2 linked regions of the Hoeflea algicola genome follow. The protein of the gene in region 1 interacts with the protein of each later gene in a pairwise test. Links are inferred from orthologs where the notes say so. Each region holds a gene or a part of one and is shown in the gene's direction. Other genes may lie near its edges.

The links. Proteins that work in one complex are often made in the same cells at the same time.
Region 2: the proteins of OEG84_RS24010 (region 1) and grpE interact in binary tests that used the Escherichia coli proteins (3 or more experiments, as listed by UniProt). The link is inferred for Hoeflea algicola from one-to-one orthologs.

What each region holds. Positions count from the first base shown.
Region 1 is NZ_JAOVZR010000003.1:52,600-56,673, forward strand. What follows is about bases 665-3,643. They hold OEG84_RS24010 (Nramp family divalent metal transporter), read left to right. Parts: upstream 665-1,480; coding sequence 1,481-2,806; downstream 2,807-3,643. Other genes in these bases: OEG84_RS24005 (ZIP family metal transporter), read left to right, coding at 665-1,281; OEG84_RS24015 (SCO family protein), read left to right, coding at 2,912-3,490; OEG84_RS24020 (copper chaperone PCu(A)C), read left to right, coding at 3,496-3,643. In the rest of the region: OEG84_RS24000 (multicopper oxidase domain-containing protein), read left to right, coding at 1-97; more of OEG84_RS24005, read left to right, coding at 94-664; more of OEG84_RS24020, read left to right, coding at 3,644-3,969. UniProt on the Escherichia coli protein: H(+)-stimulated, divalent metal cation uptake system. Involved in manganese and iron uptake. Can also transport cadmium, cobalt, zinc and to a lesser extent nickel and copper. Involved in response to reactive oxygen.
Region 2 is NZ_JAOVZR010000001.1:3,688,633-3,692,701, forward strand. The notes cover bases 404-3,377. They hold grpE (nucleotide exchange factor GrpE), read left to right. Parts: upstream 404-1,559; coding sequence 1,560-2,195; downstream 2,196-3,377. Other genes in these bases: hrcA (heat-inducible transcriptional repressor HrcA), read left to right, coding at 404-1,433; OEG84_RS17975 (trimeric intracellular cation channel family protein), read left to right, coding at 2,232-2,867; OEG84_RS17980 (adenosine kinase), read right to left, coding at 3,012-3,377. Also shown: rph (ribonuclease PH), read right to left, coding at 1-144; more of hrcA, read left to right, coding at 351-403; more of OEG84_RS17980, read right to left, coding at 3,378-4,004. UniProt on the Escherichia coli protein: Participates actively in the response to hyperosmotic and heat shock by preventing the aggregation of stress-denatured proteins, in association with DnaK and GrpE. It is the nucleotide exchange factor for DnaK and may function as a thermosensor.

The sequences.
Region 1 (4,074 bases):
ACACGAGTCCGGAATGTACATGTTTCATCCGCATCAATCCGAGTTCACAGAGCTCGGCTGGATGGGCTTGTTCGACGTGCAGGAGCCTTCAGCATGAGAGAGAACAGCCAACCTCAACCGGCCAAATCCTCCATCACCCAACTCATGCTGGTGTTGTTGCCGCTGGCCGCCATGCTTGTCGCCTTCGTCTGGATCGCTTCACTCGACCCCCTGCGCAGTTTCAACAATGGCGCTCCGCCGGTCGAGGCCATGACCGTGGAGCGGACCATTCTCGACGAGACAGGCATCGGGTTGCGGGTACGAGCCGGCGGATCAGATCCCATGGTGATCGCCCAGGTGGTGGTGGACGACGCGTTCTGGACCTTCACCCAAGATCCGCCCGGACCAATCGCGCGGGGAGAGGCCGTCTGGGTGCAGATTCCCTATCCCTGGGTGCTTGGCGAGGCACATGTTGTCAAACTCCTATCCAACACCGGCACGGCGTTCGAACATGAAATCGCTGTCGCCGTGTCGACGCCAAAGGCCACGACGTCCCAATTACAGGCGCAGGCGCTGGTCGGGGCGATCGTCGGTCTGCTGCCGGTGGCGCTCGGACTGATGTTTTATCCGGCCATGCGCGGCGTCGGGCGGGCCGGGATGAACTTTCTGCTCGCGCTGACTGTTGGTCTGCTGGCATTCCTGCTCATCGACATGACCGCCGAGGCACTGGAGCTGGCCTCCGAAGCGGCCGCATTGTTCCAGGGGTCCGCAATGGTCTGGCTGGCGGGCCTGGCGAGTTTTCTGCTATTAATGGCGATCGGACGCTGGCGCGGCCAACCCGAGGGACTGGCGCTCGCATTTTTCATCGCCCTTGGCATAGGGCTGCACAATTTCGGTGAGGGCCTGGCGATCGGCGGCGCTTTTGCAGCCGGATCGGCAGGGCTTGGTACCTTCCTCGTTCTCGGCTTTGCGCTGCATAATGTGACTGAGGGAATCGGCATCGCCGCACCCATGCTGCGGATCCGTCCTCCACTCTGGACATTTGTGGCGCTGACACTACTGGCCGGCGGTCCAGCCGTACTGGGTATGTGGGCGGGCAGTCTCGCCTATGCGCCACAATGGTCGGCATTAGTTCTGGCTGTAGGCGCGGGCGCAATCATGCAGGTCATGGTTGAGGTCGGCGCCTACCTGATGCGCCAGAATCCTGACCGCCAGGCCGTATTGCTCTCGCCGGCTGTTCTGGGAGGATTTCTTGGCGGGATCGCATTCATGTATGCCACTGCGGCGCTGATCAAGGTTTAATTCAACTGACCCGGCCGGGTCATCCGGCCATAGTGTGTGCTACCGAATTGCCTCCGTGGGAACCTACTCGCATGACCTGAGTTCGGGCGCATGTTGGTCAGAGCGGCTTGCCAAGAAAGGCCGCGCCATAAAAAGGTTAGCAGAAGCTATTTATGTATCACCAGTCTATCATAAGGTTTTTGAAAGAAATCCGAATACCATGACCCGATCAGCCTGGCGCCAGGAGCGCGAAGCACCCTCCATGTCGGAGGTGTTCCGAACCATCGCCGTGGGCAATGGAGGCACCAGCCGATTCCGCCGCTTTCTGGCCTTTGTCGGCCCAGGTTATCTAGTAGCTGTGGGCTACATGGACCCGGGTAACTGGGCAACATCGCTCGCGGGGGGCGCAGCATTCGGCTACACGCTGCTGTTCGTGGCGCTTTTGTCCAACATCATGGCGATCCTGCTGCAGTCGCTTTGCGCGCGGCTGGCGGTAGCCTCAGGTCGTGATCTGGCTCAGGCCTGTCGCGACGCCTATCCAAAATGGATGTCTATATCGCTATGGATCTTTGCGGAACTTGCCATCATCGCCACCGATCTGGCAGAGGTGATCGGCACCGCCATCGGGCTGAACCTGCTGTTAGGCATCCCGTTGGAAGTTGGTGTATTCATCACTGCGGCCGATGTGTTCCTGATCCTGTGGATGCAGAACAAGGGGTTTCGCTGGATTGAAGCCTTCATCATTGCACTGATGGCGACGATCACGGTCTGTTTCGCGGTGCTGATCGCGCAGGCTGATCCCGAATGGGGCGCGGTGATCGCGGGCTTTGCACCGAACCGCGAGATCGTCAACAATCCCACGATGCTCTATCTCGCGCTGGGGATCATCGGAGCGACCGTGATGCCTCACAATCTTTATCTCCATTCAGGCATCGTGCAGACCCGTGCATTTGGACTCGATCTGCCCTCTAAACGGGAGGCGCTGCGACATGCTACATGGGATTCGACTATTGCGCTGATGTTCGCATTGACGATCAACGCCTCAATCCTGATCCTTGCGGCGGCGGCCTTCTACACCGTCGGCGAAAATGACGTGGCCGAAATCGACAAGGCGCATCTGCTCTTGGAACCGTTGCTTGGATCGGCTTTGGCACCTGTGCTGTTTGGTGTGGCGCTGCTTTGCGCAGGCCTGAATTCGACCGTGACCGCCACCATGGCGGGTCAGATCGTGATGGAAGGGTTCATCAAGCTTCGGCTGAGACCTTGGGTGCGGCGTCTAATCACCCGTGGCATTGCGATCCTACCCGCAACTTTCGTGATTCTGTGTTTTGGCAGCGAAGGCACCGGACAGTTGCTGATCCTGAGCCAGGTGGTCCTGTCCTTCCAGCTACCCTTTGCAATCGTGCCGCTGGTAATGTTCACCGCCAGCTCCGCCAAGATGGGCGAGCTGGTTGCGCCCCGCTGGCTGACCGCAGTCTGCGCGTTGATCGCGGTCACGATCATTGTCCTGAACATAAACCTACTGGCGACTATACTATTGGTATGACCATTACTGTGCGTGATGGCAGAATGTCGCACTTGAGGCTCAAGGGACTTGAGGTCTTAAACAGGTCGGGGAGCGGAGACGAACGAACCGATGCGATTGACAAGCGTGCAGAAGATCCTTTGGGCCGCAGCCGGTTTGGCTGTGCTGGCTTATGGCACGCTCGTCCTTTTGGCGAACCGAGCGCCGTTGCCCTCGGATGTTGCCCCCTTCCGGCCCACCTTCGCACTCCCCGATGCTGAGGGGCGCCTGCGGAGGACGGAGGAATTTGCAGGAAAGCACCAGCTGGTGTTCTTCGGTTTCACCAATTGCCCCGACGTCTGCCCCACGACGCTGGCCGAGGTCGCGCAGGTCATGGACCATCTTGGCGATCAGGCTGCCCTTGTGCAACCGCTCTTTATCTCCATCGACCCCATACGCGACCGCAGGCTGGGACTTGCTGATTTTACCGCAGCCTTCCACCCGTCGATCCTCGGTCTCGCGGGCGACGAGAGGCAGACCAGCGCCGTAGCCGACAGTTTCCGCATCTATTACGAGCGCGAGGCCAATGCCAGCGCGCCCGATGGCTACACAATGTCGCACAGCCCATCTCTTTACCTGATCGGACCCGACGGAGATTGGCTGCGCCAGTTCAGCTATGGCACACCGGCAAGCGAAATCCTGAACGACCTGAAGCAAAGATTGTGAGTATCATGAAATATCTTCTGACTGCGCTCCTCCTCAGCCTATCCGCCGGCCAAGTGCTGGCATGTGAACCCGTTGAACTTGGCTCACTCGAAATCTCGGAAGCCTGGTCGCGGGCTTCGATCGGAATGACGCGGCCCGGTGCGTTCTACGTCACCATCCGCAACACCGGCGCGACGGACGATACGCTGACCGCCATCACCACTCCGGTGTCCGACAAGCCGATGCTGCACGAAACCGTGGTGAAGGATGGCGTGGCCTCGATGCCGCACGCGATGGCGATCCCCGTACCGGCAGGCTCCACCATGGCGCTGGAACCGGGCGGCTATCACGGCATGCTGATGGGCCTCACAAAGGTGCTGAAGGAAGGCGAGATATATCCGGTCACGCTGACCTTTCGCGAGGCGGGCGATGTGACGGTTCCCGTGGCTATCCGGGGCATGGGCGCGAGGGACGCTGGCTGCCCGGACAGCAAAAAATGAGACGCCGGAGGCTGCTTCTCGCCGGAGCCTCAGGCGTTGGCGCACTGATCTTGACTCTCGGCCTCGGCTGGTGGCGGAGCCGTGACGACGTTCAATCTGGCTCCA
Region 2 (4,069 bases), on another replicon or contig:
CGGAACCCGCTCTTCGAGGCTCGCGGTGCACAGCACATGGGTATCGCCGAACTTGACCAGGCAGGAGCCCTCGGCATGTTTTGATACGCCGCGTTCAAAGCTGACCGCCCGCATCTGATCTGTTTTCCGGCCCGATGGACGCATGATGTGTCTCCTGAATTTGATTTTTCCGGGTTCTATCGGTGCCGACGCCATTATGCAAAGCAAAACAGCGCCCACGCCGGTAGCCGCCGAGCCCGGTAATTCGTACACTGCCGGGCATGCGTGGCATGCCCCTTCCGTGTTTGCCCGCATGTCCCTATATTCAGAGATGGACGAGCGGCATCGACGACCCCTCAAGGACACAGCGTATGACCATGATCAGCACATCTACATCGGCCGAACTCGCCGGAACGCTCGACGAACGGTCCCGGGAGATTTTCCGCGCGCTGGTGGAAAGCTACATGGATTCAGGCGATCCGCTCGGGTCGCGCAGCCTATCGCGAATGTTGCCGATGTCGCTGTCGCCGGCATCGATCCGCAATGTGATGAGCGACCTTGAAGAACTCGGCCTGATTTACGCGCCGCATGTCAGCGCCGGACGGCTGCCGACTCAGAAAGGCCTGCGGTTCTTTGTCGACGCCTTCATGCAGGTGGGCAATCTGCAACCGGAAATGCGCGAGAACATCGAGCGCCAGGTCCGCCCCGAGGATCCCAGCCGGCCGGTCGAGACGCTGCTGACCGAAGCCAGCCAAATGCTCTCGGGCATGACCCGGGGCGCGGGCCTTGTGATCGCCGCCAAGCAGGACACGATGATCCGTCACATCGAATTCATACGGCTGGATCCGGTCCGGGCTCTGGTCGTGCTGGTGGGCGGCAACGACCAGGTCGAAAACCGGGTCATGCAATTGCCCGAGGGCGTGACCGCCGGGCAATTGACCGAAGCCGCCAATTTCCTCAATGCCCACCTTGCCGGCCGCACATTGTCGGAAGTGCGTAGCGAGCTCGAACGCATTTCCGAGGAAGTGCGCAATGAACTCGATGTGCTGTCACGCGATCTTGTCGAGCGCGGCCTCGCCGTCTGGGCAGGCACCGAGGACAAGGGCGCAGCGCGGCTGATCGTGCGCGGTCGTGGCAATCTGCTCGATGGCTTGACCGCCGGCGACGAACTTGACCGGCTGCGGATGCTGTTTGACGAGCTTGAGCGCAAGGAAAGCCTGGTTGAACTGATGACGCTGGCCGAACAGGGTCCGGGCGTGCGCATTTTCATCGGCTCAGAGAACAAGCTTTTCTCGCTGTCGGGATCGTCACTGATCGTTGCTCCCTGGCGCGATGCCGAGGACAAGGTGGTCGGCGCGGTCGGCATTATCGGCCCCACCCGGCTGAATTATGCCCGGATCGTGCCGATGGTCGATTACACCGCGCAACTGGTGTCCAGGCTGGTGCGCAACTAGATCCGGCCCAGCCGCGGCAGATGTCGCCTTCAAACCTGCGAACAATCCCGTCGGGCCTTGATTTTTACCGCCCGAACGTCGATATGCGGTGCAACTCCCTGAGAAAACAATCGTAACGAACAGGACATCCACATGATGAGCGATGAAAGCCAAGGCCGCGAACAGGACAAGCCGGAGGAGGCTACCGCACCGCAGTCAGCAAACCCCGCCGAGGCGTCTCAGTCCGCCGAGGCTGACTCCATTCAGGTACTTGTGGCCGAAATCGAGGATCTGAGGGACCAGCGTCTGCGCATGGCTGCCGAAATGGAAAACCTGCGTCGCCGCACCGCCCGCGAAGTCAGGGACGCCAAGGCCTATGCGATTTCCGGCTTCGCCCGCGACATGCTTCAGGTTTCCGATAACCTGCAACGCGCGCTGGCCGCCGTGCCGGAACAGCAGGACGGCGCTGTCGACAACGGGCTCAAGAGCCTGGTTGAAGGCGTGGAACTGACCGAACGCGCTATGCTTGCCTCGCTGGAGCGCCATGGCGTGCAGAAGCTTGATCCCAAAGGTCAGAAGTTCGATCCGAATTTCCACCAGGCGATGTTCGAGGTGCCCAACACGGAGGTGCCCAACAACACCGTCATCGAGGTGGTTCAGCCCGGCTACGTGATTGCTGATCGGATGCTCAGGCCTGCCATGGTCGGTGTCGCCAAGGGCGGCCCCCGGGAGATGGCTCCCGAACCCGGCGCGCCCAACCCGCAAGCCGAAAAAGACGCCTGATCAGGGCCCGGCCGAACGGCGGGGCAGGAGAGACCCATGACCCCGCTTGAAGGCCTTGATTATGCCGGTGTCGCGGTATTCGCCGCCACCGGCGCGCTTGCCGCGTCGCGCAAGCAGCTCGACATGATCGGTTTCGGTTTCCTGGCTGCCGTAACCGGCATTGGCGGCGGCACCTTCCGCGATCTCATTCTCGGCGAGACCCCGGTGTTCTGGGTGCAAAAGCCGGCCTACCTGGTCGTCTGCGTCGCCATGGCCGCGCTGGTCTATTTCACTGCCCACCTGGTTGAATCCCGCTATCGCCTCCTGCTCTGGCTTGATGCCATTGGCCTTGCCGCCTTCGCGGTGATGGGCGCGGCCAAGGGGTTGGCGTTGACCGGCTCGCCGATCACGGCGATTGTCACCGGCATGATGACGGCGACCTTCGGCGGTATCCTGCGAGATCTGCTTGCGGGCGAACCCTCGGTGCTGATGCGCCCGGAGATCTATGTCTCCGCGGCATTGACCGGTGCCGGCGTGTTTGTAGCAGCCAGCCTGTTTGGCGCGCCGCTGGTTGTAGCCTCGGCCATCGGCGTGGTTTCGGCCTTTGCCGTGCGCGGCGGCGCGATCCGCTTTGGGTGGGCCTTCTCACCCTACCGGCCGCGGCCTGGTCGCCCGCCCGAAGATGTGATGTAGAGAGACGCGACCTCACCTCAACCTATCGCGTCAGGCATCCGACTGGATGCACGAAGCACGCAGTAGTAATCAGCTTCAATCAATGCAGGCGCAGTCACGTCAAATTAAGGCGATTTGAACGTGACGCGCATGAGGCAACCTGGTTCAGATGAACCCGGCCTTGCTGGCTGCATCCTTGAGCGAGAGCTGCGGCCTTGGTCCGATCTGCTGGATCACCAGCCCGGCAGCGAGGCTGCCCAGCTTGCCACAGACGTCAAGCGGCTTTCCGGCCGCGTAACCATGCAGGAAGCCCGCTGCATAGAGATCGCCGGCGCCGGTGGTGTCGACCACCTCGTCGATTTCAATGGCGTCAATATCAACGCGCTTATCACCGCGAACAATGACCGAACCGTGCTCGGAGCGGGTGATGGCCGCGAGTTTGCAGTCCTTGCGCAGCTGCGACACCGCATGTTCGAAATTGTCGGTCTCATAAAGCGATTTGGCTTCTTCCGCATTGGCGAACACGATGTCGATGGTGCCCGAGCGCATCAGCTCGAGAAACTCTTCCCGGTAGCGGCCGACGCAGAACGGGTCTGATAGCGTCATCGACATTTCGCGGTTGTGCTTGTGGGCGATCCCGGCGGCGAGCCGGATCGCATCCTTGGCCCGCGGCGGGTCCCACAGATAGCCTTCGAAATAGGTGACTTTGGCTTCGGCGACGACATCGGCTTCAATGTCTTCCGGACCAAGTTCGACGCAGGCGCCGAGATAGGTGTTCATCGACCGCTCACCATCCGGCGTGACAAAGATCATCGACCGCGCGGTTGGTGGTGTGCCGTCGAGCGGTTTTGTATCGAAATGCACGCCCAGGGTACGGATGTCGTGGCTGAAGATCTTGCCGAGTTGATCGGCCGAGACCTTGCCGAAATAGGCCGAACGGCTACCGAAGCTGGCGAGACCGGCTGCGGTGTTGCCGGCGCTGCCGCCCGAGGCTTCGATCGCTGGTCCCATACGCGAATACAAGAGTTCGGCGCGCTCTGCGTCGATCAGGTTCATCGCGCCCTTGATAATTGTATTGTCGACAAGAAATTCTTCGTCGCAGCGGGCAATGATATCGACAATCGCATTGCCGATGCACAGGACATCAAAACGGCTCATAAAGGATTCCTTTTCCTCACTGCGACCGGGCGCGCAGTCGCGCCTGTTTTACTGATTTTTGCTGG